4 regions of the Enterococcus sp. AMC1086 genome follow, and region 2 is predicted to be linked to each of the others. Evidence: riboswitches for the same ligand, from Rfam matches in the RefSeq annotation. Region 2 holds a riboswitch; each other region holds the start of a gene.
The links. A riboswitch is a leader RNA that binds a small molecule or an ion and turns the genes downstream of it on or off. The one in region 2 is predicted to bind magnesium.
Positions count from the first base shown of each region.

Region 1: it holds a riboswitch for magnesium, as region 2 does, so the genes downstream of both, AC4BC4_RS06370 (MgtC/SapB family protein) here and mgtA (magnesium-translocating P-type ATPase) in region 2, are expected to answer to the same signal.
Region 3: it holds a riboswitch for magnesium, as region 2 does, so the genes downstream of both, AC4BC4_RS06185 (phosphatase PAP2/LCP family protein) here and mgtA (magnesium-translocating P-type ATPase) in region 2, are expected to answer to the same signal.
Region 4: it holds a riboswitch for magnesium, as region 2 does, so the genes downstream of both, AC4BC4_RS04095 (LCP family protein) here and mgtA (magnesium-translocating P-type ATPase) in region 2, are expected to answer to the same signal.

Region 1 is NZ_CM177100.1:1,371,754-1,374,948, forward strand. Features, by position in the region: gene dnaI (primosomal protein DnaI) at 1-271, shown strand, start outside; gene AC4BC4_RS06365 (hypothetical protein) at 519-989, shown strand; M-box (ykoK) riboswitch at 1,133-1,303, shown strand; gene AC4BC4_RS06370 (MgtC/SapB family protein) at 1,511-2,158, shown strand; gene AC4BC4_RS06375 (GNAT family N-acetyltransferase) at 2,188-2,688, shown strand; gene mgtA (magnesium-translocating P-type ATPase) at 2,921-3,195, shown strand, end outside.
Region 2 is NZ_CM177100.1:2,011,627-2,014,821, reverse strand. Features, by position in the region: gene AC4BC4_RS09510 (LysR family transcriptional regulator) at 1-618, opposite strand, end outside; M-box (ykoK) riboswitch at 1,194-1,364, shown strand; gene mgtA (magnesium-translocating P-type ATPase) at 1,482-3,195, shown strand, end outside.
Region 3 is NZ_CM177100.1:1,330,523-1,333,717, reverse strand. Features, by position in the region: gene AC4BC4_RS06185 (phosphatase PAP2/LCP family protein) at 1-1,470, opposite strand, end outside; M-box (ykoK) riboswitch at 1,716-1,882, opposite strand; gene AC4BC4_RS06180 (ABC transporter ATP-binding protein) at 2,054-3,195, opposite strand, start outside.
Region 4 is NZ_CM177100.1:857,839-861,033, forward strand. Features, by position in the region: gene AC4BC4_RS04080 (alpha/beta fold hydrolase) at 1-92, shown strand, start outside; gene AC4BC4_RS04085 (DUF4809 family protein) at 554-946, shown strand; gene AC4BC4_RS04090 (DUF4303 domain-containing protein) at 990-1,487, opposite strand; M-box (ykoK) riboswitch at 1,752-1,920, shown strand; gene AC4BC4_RS04095 (LCP family protein) at 2,096-3,010, shown strand; gene AC4BC4_RS04100 (FAD-dependent oxidoreductase) at 3,171-3,195, shown strand, end outside.

The DNA of each region.
Region 1 (3,195 bases), 640 kb from region 2:
ATCACCCGTTTTGATGATCGATGATCTTGGTGCAGAATCGATGACTTCATGGATTCGCGATGATGTGTTAAGTGTTATTTTACAATATCGAATGCAAGAGCAATTAGTGACCTTCTTTTCATCAAATCTTGATTTAAAAGACCTAGAAAAACATTTATCCGTGACTCAACGAGGTGAGCAAGAACCTTTAAAAGCGCGTCGAATCATGGAACGTATTCGATATTTAGCACAAGAAATTACAATGTCTGGAAACGATCGAAGAAATGGATAGAGGAATATTACTGATTATCCTCTCTCCAGGTTTTTAGTGAGGTTGGAACAGAAGTGTTTAACTCTTATTTCCGAAGTTTTTACTTCTGTTCCCACCGTTTATTCAGATTTTTTAAGGCTAGGACCTAACTCGTAGAGCTATGTCCTAGCCTTTCATTTTTTTTATTTTTATTAAGTATACATGATGAGGATGGACGATTGTAGATTCTATCGCTTATAATAAAGTATCAATTTTTGGAGGACGTAACATGAAAAAAATCGCAATAGCAGTTTTAACTGTATTTACGCTGATTTCTTTAGGAGCTTGCGCACAAAATAAAAAAGATTTGTCAAAAGGAAGTGAAGAAACAGCAATGAGCAGCCAAAAAGATCAAGTGATTGATGAAACGCTGAATACTAAAGACAAAGACGAAACGCAATCAATATTTACCGCAGTTTTAGTTGAAGATGCTACGAAAAATGAAACGGTGGACAAATCGATTCGATTCGTTTTAAAAGACGTCGAAGTGGTTGAAGACCCAGAAAAAATAATTAATATGATGAAAAATGATGGCGTTATTTTAAATGTACCAAAGGAACAATTGGCTGATGGCCTCACAGAAAGTGAGTTTAAAGCTGGGGATACTATTCAATTTACTTTAGCTGGCTTACCTGCGATGACGATGTCGATTCCACCTCAAGTCGCTGGAAATTCAGTCGTGAATGTCGAAAAAAAATAATAAATTTAAAAAATAATCAATGTTGATAAATAGTGCAGCTGCACGTTTGTAACATTGGTTATTTTATTTTTGTTAGAAAAATGAATAAAATGCTATTGACATTTGTTTTAAAACGGTGGTATAGTTTCATCTGTAAGTTAATTAAATAGATTTGTTAGGTGAGGCTCCTATACAAACACAGGCTACTGCCCAAAAACATCGAGAGATGCCAATGGGTAGAACAGGGATTGTCGATTACAAGGCTTTTCATAAGGTAGCTAAAAGCTCTGCTTTTTACGTTGTATAGTGCCAAAACTCAACGACTAGATCATACAGGCTTTTTTTTGTGCGCTTATTTATGACCTTCCGCTGAGTTTTTGGCGGAAGGTTTTTTGCTTTAAATCACTACGACTGTTGGAAAAGCAGAGTAGAGGATGAACGGTACTTGCTAAAAAGTAATATGTCCGCGAAAAACCAATCACCGATAAACAAATCTAGGGAAGGAGCAAACCAATGAATTTTTAATCAATATTATCGCTAGTATATTTGCTGGAATGATCATTGGCGTAGAAAGACAGTGGCGAAAAAAACTAGCTGGAATGAGAACAATGACGTTAGTAACGTTTGGCTCAAGTCAATTCGTTTCATTATCCGGTTTAATTCAAGATGACAGCAGTCCGACGCGAATTGCGGCTCAAGTCGTAAGTGGTATAGGTTTTCTTGCTGGGGGTGTGATTTTACGAGAAGGATTTAGTGTGACTGGGATCAATACTGCAGCAACTTTATGGTGTTCCGCAGCAGTCGGAAGTTTGATTGGCGCAGGATTTGTGATCGAAGGGGTGATCTGTTCTATTGTTTTAATGTTAGTCAATATTTTATTAAGAAACCTATCGTTCAAAATGGATGACTTAACTGTTCAAAGACAAGAAGAACAAGCCGATTCGATTCATTACCTATCAGTGATTACTAGTAATACAAGTGAAGTAATGCTTAGAACAGAAATTATTCAGTTATTGGATAACTATTGCCTAACCTTTACAAAATTTTCTTGTACTGATTTGGCTGGTAAAAAAGTAAGGCTATTTTTAGAAATCGAAGCTGCAAGAAATGGGACGCTCGCAGTGAATACAATTATTTCCGAATTATCCCAACTATCAGAAGTCATAGAAATTAATCAAATGAGCAATTAAAAGAACGGAGGAATTATCATGGTAAAACAGTGACTGTCAAAATTATCGATTGGAACAGTGAAGAATATTGGAAAGGAATTTTATTAAGAAATAAGTTCCTCAAAACGAGCGCGGGGAAAGAATGGATCAAAGAATTACCTGTAAATGAAGAGCAGGATATCCATATGGCTGCATTGATTGATGGAAAAGTTGTAGGAACCTTACTTCTTTTTAAAAGCAGCAAGGCAATAGCGCAAATTAAACAAGTGGCGATAGATGATCAGTATCAAGGATTTGGTATCGGAAAACAATTACTTGAATTTGCAGAAAAAATCGCGGATCTTATGAATTTTCAATCAGTATTTTTAACCGGCCGTAAACAAGCTTGGGGATTTTATACTCATTTAGGGTATCAAAGCATTGGCTATGCATATTCGGAGGGACAAGTGGTCTTAAAAAGATTTGAGAAAATAATTTATACCCAAAATGACCGACGAAAGGTTGAAATCATCAAAAATATAATGCTAAAGGAGATGGAAACAAATGGATGACAGTAGTCAGATGTTCAAGGACTTATGCAAAAAGAAATCTGTTGAAGAAAATATGTTTATTATTGTCTATTTGTTTCTAAGGCAAACAAGCAAGATTCTCCTGTAACAGATTCTCTTTTTCCATCAGTCCGATTCCTAAAATAGATAAAAATCATGAAATTTCAGATGACGAATTCTCGTATCAAACACTTGAAATTTCTTCGATAAGCGTTTTGGAAAGAAGGAGAATTATATGGATAAAAAAGTAGTATTAAATAGAAAAAATAACCAATCATATGAGTATTTTGCACGAAACTCGGTAGAAAATATATTGACATTTTTTAAATCTTCAAAAGTAGGATTGACGAATCAGCAAGCAATATTATCAAGAGAGACATTTGGCGAAAATACCATCACTTACGGTAAAAAAACACCGTTATTCGTTGAAATAATAAAAGCTTATTTTACACCATTTACGATTGTTTTGATTGCTTTAGCTATTATCTCGTTTGTAACAGATTATGTCAT
Region 2 (3,195 bases):
CCATGAACTGATTATTTTTTTTTCGTAAATCTGTTTCGAATAGTTTATCAAAGGAATTTGCTTCAAATGATCGGCTGATATTTCATTCAAATGGGCCAGTGGATTGTTATTACTCGTAAAGACGACATAGGATTCAGAGAATATCAAATCACTTATTATTTTCGTGTTTGTTTCAGATAGAATACCAATTGCGATATCTATTTCGTTTTTTTCAAGCGCATCTTCTAAATTTTCGTAATAGCTGTACTCAAGTGAAACAGTCGGGTAATAGTTCCGGAATTCTGTTAGTAATTTAGCAATCAAATAATCAGTGTCAGCTAAATTAGTCCCAATTTTAATCTTTGCAGTCTCTCCAGTATGAACCAGTAAGTTTATTTCTTTAATAGCCATTTCAAATTCCTGAAAAATCGTTTCTCCTCTTGTTTTTAAAACAAGTCCTTCTGGCGTTAATTCATTGGTATTGTGGCCTCTTGTTATCAATCGAGCGTTTAGTTCTAATTCTAATTCACGAATATGAGTACTCAAATAAGGTTGAGAAATACCTAATTCCTCTGAGGTTCTTGTGAAATTTTTGTATTTACATAATGCTAAAAAATAATCTAGATGTTTTAATTTCATTCGTTCATCTCCTTCACTTGAGTGAAAAAAACTCTAATCATATACAAGATAAAATAATTTTAGTTAAAATAGTTCTTTTTTAGAAAAAATATATAAAAAATTAATAGTATATTATTGAACTTTCCAAACAGGTATAAATTATTATAGATTAATCAGGAAAAGAGCCTCTTTAATTGGTAGCAGACCAATTGAAGAGGCTTCTATCAGAATATTACCTTCTGATAAAATGACGAACGATCGCTTATATGTTGAGGTTGGCATATAAGCGTTTATTCATATTTATTATAATCTTGAAGATGAACCTAAGCCATTCCGATTTACTTATAATGCTATTCCTTTTTGTGAATTTCAACTTATTTTCGAAGGAGTTACTTCTGCTTCTATCGTTTATTCGGATTCTTTAAGGCTAAGTTTTTTGTAAAAAGAAGGTTGGATTTTCTACAAACGAAGTTTAAATCTTCGTTCGTAAAGTCATCATAAAAAAAGATGAGTCAATAGGCTATCTGTTTATTCTTATACCGTTATTCCTTTTTTTGTCTATCAAAAAAAATAATAATTCATTAAACTGATGATGTAATTCTTCTTGTTAGGTGAGGCTCCTATACAAACATAGGCTACTGCCCAAAAATGTCGAGAGACGCCAATGGGTAGAACAGGAACTGTCGAATTAAGGCTTTTCTTAAGGTAGCTAAAAGCTTAGGCTTTTTACGTTGTATAGTGCCAAAACTCAACGAATGTGAAGACTCATGGCGAAGTGCGCTGAGTTTTCAGTGCGCTCTTTTTGTGTGGAAAGGATGTGGTTATCATATCGGAAGATAGTTCGATAAAGCGAAACTCAACTAAAAGAAAAGAGGATAATCTAGATGCAAAAAGAAATGAAGAACATGATTCATGAAAAAGCGTATCAGAAATTAGCTAATCTATCGATTGATAAAGTACTGGAAAATTTTTCATCCTCGTGGGAAGGTTTAAAAGCTAGAGAAATAAAACGCTCAAAGGAGCAATTTGGTGTAAACAAAATCACTGATGATAAAAAGAAATCATTGGTTTATACGGTGATAAAATCTTATGTCACTCCGTTCACTGTAGTATTGATGATACTTGCAACTATCTCGTTTTTTACTGAATATGTTTACGCGGAACCAAGTGAAAAAGATCTTGTGGGTGTCTTTATCATGTTGATCATGGTGTTATTAAGTGGCACGATGACATTAGTCCAATCAGTAAAATCGAGTAATGCGGTCAGCAAACTGCAAAATATGATTCAGATTACTGCAACTGTTACTAGAGAAAACAAAGAAATGGAAATCCCGATGGATGAAGTTGTTTGTGGTGATTTAGTGAAGCTCTCAGCTGGCGACATGATTCCAGCAGACCTCCGTTTGATCCATGCCAAGGATTTGTTTGTTTCTCAATCTGCAATGACAGGAGAAAGTTTTCCAGTTGAAAAGAAAGTTAAAAATGTCGTGTCCACAAGGAACAGTCAAACGGATTTTGAAAACCTACTATTTTTAGGGAGCAATGTTGTGAGTGGTAGCGGGATTGGTGTAGTTGTTCGTGTGGGCGATGATACATTATTTGGAAAAATAGCACAAGATGTAGCAGATGATGATAAAAAAACGAGTTTTGAAATAGGCGTAAATAAAACCACCTGGTTATTGATCCGCTTTATGATGGTCATCACGCCAGCAGTATTTTTGATAAACGGAATAACCAAAGGCAATTGGAGTGAAGCACTGATGTTTGCGATCGCAACTGCTGTAGGGCTTACTCCAGAAATGCTGCCGATGATCGTTACCACAAATTTAGTCAAAGGCTCTAGAGATATGGCCAAAGAAGGAACGATCATGAAAAACGTCAATGCGATTCAAAACTTTGGCGCTATGGATATTCTGTGTACGGATAAGACGGGCACACTAACGCAAGATAAGGTCATTCTTGAGTACCATTACAACACTTCATGTCAAGAAGATCATGAAATATTGCATTCTGCGTTTTTGAATAGTTTCTTTCAGACAGGTTTACGAAATTTGATTGATAAAGCGATTATTGAAGCAGCATCGAAAGAATTATCCATTGACGAAGAAGATTATTTTAAAATAGACGAAATTCCTTTTGATTTTAATCGTAGAAGAATGAGTGTGGTTGTTAAAGATAGAAGATCCAATCGAAGCCTATTAATCACCAAAGGAGCAGTAGAAGAGATGCTGCAAGCATGCTCTTACATTAACCAGCAGGGAAATATTATTCCACTCACGCAAGAGATAAAAAAACAAGTACTAAAAACAGTCAAAGAATTAAATGAAGATGGCTTACGAGTATTGGCCATTGCTGATAAAAAAGTCAATAATCAACTAGATGATTATTCTGTAGAAGACGAGAAAGAGTTGGTTTTACAAGGATATTTAGCATTCTTAGACCCTCCAAAAGAAACAGCGGCAGCGGCAATCAAGGCATTGAAAAACAATGGTGTTTCTGTAAAAATTTTAACTGGAGATAATGAATTAGTCACACGTTCAGTCTGTAAAGAGGTTGGTCTGGAAACTGAAAAAATGATCAGTGGTTCAGCAATAGGTA
Region 3 (3,195 bases), 680 kb from region 2:
TCCTGTAAAACCTTCCCCTTGCATTTGGTAACTTTCGATGTTGTCTAGGGCTTTTTGATAATTTTTCATCAATAACATCATTTGATCCAATGTCATATCTGTTTGTCCATTGTCACCAATGACATCCAATAACTCTTGGTAACGAAAAACACTCTTCATTGACATCAATTCTTTCGTCAACTGAATCGTTACTTCCCGCTGTCTCTTTTGTCTGCCATAATCACCTAAGGGATCTTCATAGCGCATTCTTGCATACTGTAATGTTTCCCAGCCACCCAAATGTTGTTCTCCTTGTGGATAATGAATTCCTTCTGCGTCAAACTCAAAATCATTATTCACTGTGACACCACCAACAGCATCACTCAATGCAGCTAAACCATCCATGTTGATAACGAAATAATGATTGATCGGGATATCTAAATAATGCTCGACCGTATCGATCATCATTTCATCACCGCCAAATGAATGCGCATGATTGATTTTATCATACACACCCTCTTTTCCAACAATCTCTACATATGCGTCTCTGGGGATGCTTGTAATTGTCGTCTTTTTTAATTGATCATTGACGGTCACAACCATAATCGTATTGGCCCGAAAATCCGTTTTACGCTTTGAATCATTTGCGATACCTAGTAGTAAAAAACTAACAGGTTCACTATTTCCGAGTTTTACAGGTTTGGTTTCTCGGTTCAGTGGTTGGTATATTTTATCGGCTGTTTTTTGAACATTTTTAAATACGGAAGCTCCATAGGCAGAAGCTCCAGCAACGATAAGTAACACGAATGTCAGAACACCTAAAATCGTTCTTTGTATAAATCTTTTTTTAGCATCTGATGTCGAAAATTCTCTGTTGATATAAAACTTATAAAGACAAATATAGGAAAGATTCACCCATGCAAAGCTTAATGAAAAACCTGCAATCACATCGCTTGGATAATGAACTCTTAAATAAATTCGACTTAATCCAATCAAAAGCACATAAACGATCAAGGCAATCTTTATCTTTTTGTATTGCTTTGGATAAATCGTTTGTGCAATTAAAATAATTGAACATGCCAAACACATAGCTAAAAGCGAATGACCACTAGGAAAACTATAAGAGGTTCTTTCTGCTAATTGATTCACATTAGGTCTTGGTCGAGCCACCAGATGTTTAAATATAAATCCAAATGCACTCACCACGAAAACATTGCTGATCATCCAAAACGCCAGTAATGTTTTCTTTTTTCGCCAAAGAGTAAACGCTACAATCAAGCTTACAATAAAAATTGGCCCGATTGTCGCAGTTTTAGCGAATAAATTTACAATGTTTGTCATTGTCTCATTTGGTTTCCAATTAAATTGATAGATTGCCGCATCTAATTGATTAAACCATGGAACATTCTGAACAACTAAAAAGGTCAATGCTGAAAATAGTAAGATACTCAAAATAGCAGGGGTAATTTTTTTTTCTTTCAACGTATACATGTCATAAATCCCTTCATTCTTATATTAAATAACATTGTTAGCTCAAAGTCAGTATTTACAACGCTAATAAAAAACGCTGTAACTCACTTGCCTTGCAAATAAAAGCATGAGTCCAGCGTTTTTTTCGTCAAACTACACTCTTGAAAACACAAGCAGATAATAAGACGTTACACAATTAGTAAATCAATTCTATATTTACCAAAAGAAAAAAGCCAAACATTTTTTTCCTAAGACGTTTGACTTTCAATCAATCTCATCGTCTGAGTTTTAGCACTATACAACGTAAAGAAAATTCTTAGCTATTTTATGAAAAGCCTTAATTCGACAATTCCTGTTTTACACATTGGCGTCTTTCGACGTTTCTGCGCAATAGCTTATGTTTGTATAGGAGCCTCACCTAACAAGGTTATTTATCTATTTAATTTACTAAATAATACCGTTAGAAAGAATTTTTTTCAAGTTATTTTTAGCGTCTTTATTTTTTCTTAATTTAAATCCAAAGGAATCTAGAAAATGTCATTCTATTGTATAAAAAGAAACGACATCAAAATAGATTTGATCGTCGCTTCTTTTTAACTATATTTTACTCATCTACCTCTTCAAACTGTGAGTTATAAAGTGATGCGTAGTAGCCATCTTGAGCAAGTAATTCTTCATGTGTTCCTTGTTCTTTAATATCACCGTCTTGCATGTAAAGAATTTTATCTGCATCTTTGATCGTTGATAAACGATGCGCGATAACGAATGATGTACGACCAGCCATTAAGTTATTCATCGCACCTTGAATCAGTCCTTCTGTTCTTGTATCAACAGAGGATGTTGCTTCATCAAGTATCAAGATCGGTTTGTCAGCTAAAATTGCACGAGCAATGGTCAAGAGTTGTTTTTGACCTTGAGAAATATTTGAAGATTCTTCATTCAACTCCATGTCATAGCCGCCAGGCAATGTTTGGATGAAGTGATGAACGTGTGCAGCTTTGGCCGCTTCATAAACTTCTTCATCTGTTGCATCTAAACGACCATAACGTAGGTTTTCCATAATGGTTCCTTTAAATAGCCAAGTATCTTGTAATACCATCCCAATATTTTTACGCAAATCTGCACGGTTAAAGTCTTTGATATTGTGTCCATCGATTTTGATTGCACCAGAAGTCACGTCGTAAAAACGCATCAATAATTTAACCATTGTTGTTTTACCAGCTCCAGTTGGTCCAACGATTGCAACTGTTTGGCCTGGATCGACATGTGAACTAAAATCATTGATGATGATTTTATCAGGTGTGTAACCAAAACGAACATGTTCAAAGTCAACCATTCCTTTTGCTTTATCGATTTTGACTGGATTTGGAACAGTTTGATCCTCTTCATCTTCTTCAAGAAATTCAAAAACACGTTCTGCTGCTGCAGCCATTGATTGAAGCAAGTTAGATACTTGAGCTAATTGAGCAATAGGTTGTGTTAGGTTTCGAACATATTGAATAAACGCTTGGATGTCCCCAACTGTGATCGTGCCGTTATACGCTAAGATCCCACCAAGAATCGCTACCGCAACATAACCAAGGTTACCTACAAAGTTCATGATCGGTTGCATCAAACCAGATAGAAATTGAGATTTCCAAGCTGATTTGAATAAGACATCATTTTGTTTTTTAAACTCATTAAGAGAGTTTTCTTCATCATTGAATAGACGCACGATGTTATAGCCACCGATTGTTTCTTCGACCT
Region 4 (3,195 bases), 1.2 Mb from region 2:
AGTTTATCACTGGTGAAGGCGAAGGGCACCTAGTCAAAGGCGAAATGATGGATGTTGTGGCTGAGTTTTTTGAAAAGGAATTTTTGAGTTAAATTATTTAAAGAATCTGACTGAAATTAGAGGATAAACCCGGTTATGCTGAGTTTATTCTCTATTCTTAACTCTAATTTAGATGTGAACAATCAAAACGAGCTAAAATATTACGATGTTTCATTTCAAATGCACGATGGTACATCCTCTCTAAAATAAGTTGTGAAAAATTGATCTTTTTCATAGGCTTATTAACAAAAAAATAGCAGATCAAAATATGGAGAAAGGTAGTAGAAAAAATTAGTTTATAAAGTTTTTTTAATTTATTAACGTCTCTATTTTTCTTTATGATATTATATACTAAATGATAAATCTATTGTTATTTTAGAAATAAAATCAGAGAATTTTTTTTTTATTACTTATTTATAATTTGCTTGTTTGAAAGTAGTAGAATCACTTTATTGTGCTATTACTTTTGGTATAATATGTAAAGAAACAAAAAGAAGGGAAAGGATTTGGAACAATGAAAAAAGCAACGATCACTAAAACGGTTAATTTATTAGACGGAGGCTGTAATGCTTGCGGGATTATTGAGGACGAAAATTACACGTTGACAATAGATGAGCAAAAGATCCCCATAGAATCATTGACAGTCAATGCACTTATAACAGCGATTGTTTTAAAGAATGGTTATAAACGAGAGTACCAGATGGATGTGATTGATGATTATACGATGTATAAAAAAAATGATCATCAAGTCACGCTTAAAGAAGAATATGATTTTCTGACGTATTCAAATGATACAATTAAAATTGAAACCAAAGATCAAATCAGGGATGAGAAAGAATTAGTGAAGATAGTGAATCAAATCTTATCCACTCTTTTTTATGTAGAAGAATTGGATTTTAGTTTATAAAAAATTATACAAAACATACTGAGATTACAGGGTATGTTTTTAGTTATTCTATTTGAAAAATTTCTGACATTCCAAATTTTTCAAATCGTTCTTGTGAGTCGGAAGGATTTTCGTTTTGATCACAGACTAATAGTTTGAAATCCTCTGTTTTTGGGATACGTTTGAATGTTTCACTATCAATGAAGAGAATCAGTTGCTGGCAAAGCCATTCAAGAACAGTTTCTATATCTTGTTCGTCTTCCACCCAATCGTCAAATAAATAGAGAGAAGCAAACTGTTGTGTCTCATCCCAATCGCTTGAATTGTATTTTATTTCTTCTAACTGTGATTTACTATGGCCTTTACTTGTATAATAGCTTGTTGTTTCTTGCCAAAGTTCCACAGTATTAAAGCAAAGATTGATTTCACCTTCTTCATGAATATTGCAGTTTAAAGCAAATGCGTAGAATGTTTCATCAGAATGATCTAATAAAAAGTTTTCGATGCTGTCTGTTAAAAAGTTGAAAAAGAATTCTTGTTGTTTTTCTAAAAAGTGTTCCATTTGTTCCCTCCAGGTATTCTGTCTTTTAAACATTGAAACAGATATCACTGGGAAAGTCTATCTAAAGTTGATTTTTATAGAAAAATCACTATTTTTTAAGAAAATGTAAAGATTCTTTATTCGAAAATAGTTGTCTTTATCGCCTTTTTCCATTGTAAGAGCGACTACAAAGTGATTTTTTTAATAACAGCGTTACGACTTTGATTAATTTATCCAAAATTTCATTTGACTTTGTGATACGATACGCTTATAGTTTATACTGAATTAAATACTTGTTAGGTGAGGCTCCTATATAAACACAAGCTACTGCTCAAAAATGTCGAAAGACAGGTATGGGTAGGACAAATTTCGTCGAATTAAGGCGTTTTTCAAAGTAGCTAAAAGTAATGCTTTTTACGTTATATAGTGCTAAAACTCAACGAAGAGAAGATATAGATACGTTGGAAATCCATGACCAGTGTCATGTGCTTAGTCCCTATAATCTAATCCCTTCGCTGAGTATTCTTGGTGAGGGATTTTTTCTTTTTACTCAAGAGCTACCCAGTTTCATAAGCGATACTCTAATTGGAAACAAGCCATTCAATTTTAAGTTTAGAAAGGAACAAATAATGAAAAAATCTGTGAAAATAGTGACGATTACCTTACTATCGATTCTTCTTGTGATTGTAAGTGCAGCCTGCTATGCTGCAGTCTCATTCCAAGCAGCAAAAGAAAAAAGTGAATCAAAACTTCCTACAATAAATAAAAATTTTACTGGTGATGAACAAACGAGTGATAAAGAGCTGACGGTTATGGTCATAGGAAATGATTCGAGGGATGATGATGAAGATCAAGGACGTTCAGATACGTTGATGGTGGCGCACTATGATGGAAAATCAAAACAGCCTAAATTGATATCGATCATGAGAGACAGTTATGTAACATTTCCTGATGGCGGACAAGATAAAATAAATGCAGCGTACGCATATGGTGGCGCGCAAATGACAAAAGATGTGCTGAAAACGAACTTTGATTTGCCAATCAATTATTATGTTGTTATGGATTTTAAAGAGTTTAGTGATATCATTGATGAACTTTATCCAAAAGGAGTTAAGATCGATTCTGAAAAAGATATTAATTTGGATGGTGTGGATATTCCTAAAGGAGAACAAACATTGCACGGAAATAGCTTATTGCAATACGCTCGTTTTAGAATGGATGAAGAAGGCGATTTTGGACGTATCAGACGTCAGCAACAAGTGATGGATGCATTAATCGCACAGTCTAAAGATTTGATTCCAATTTGGGAATTACCTCAAGTGGCTGGTAAGATGGTAGGGAAAATCGATACAAATGTACCAACTAGTTTATTGATTGATTTAGCGAAGGATTTCCTTACTGGAAAGGTAAAACCTTTAGAATCACTATCTGTTCCTGTCGAAGATTCATGGAACTTTAATGATTATACTGAATCAGGAAGCGTAATCGAACTGGATGAACAAAAAAATGCTGAAGCGATCAAAGCGTTTTTGAAAGCCAATTAAAACTTGATTATATAAATAAAATAACCTGTCTATTCTCTTTTAGAGGAGTGTATGGGTTATTTTTTTAGTACAAAAAAATTAGTGTATTTCTATACGAATGGACAAGGCTTGTGCTATGCTTTAAGCAAACGTTTTATTCATTTAGAAGGAAGGTTTTACTGTGAAAGTTGTGATCATTGGTGCGT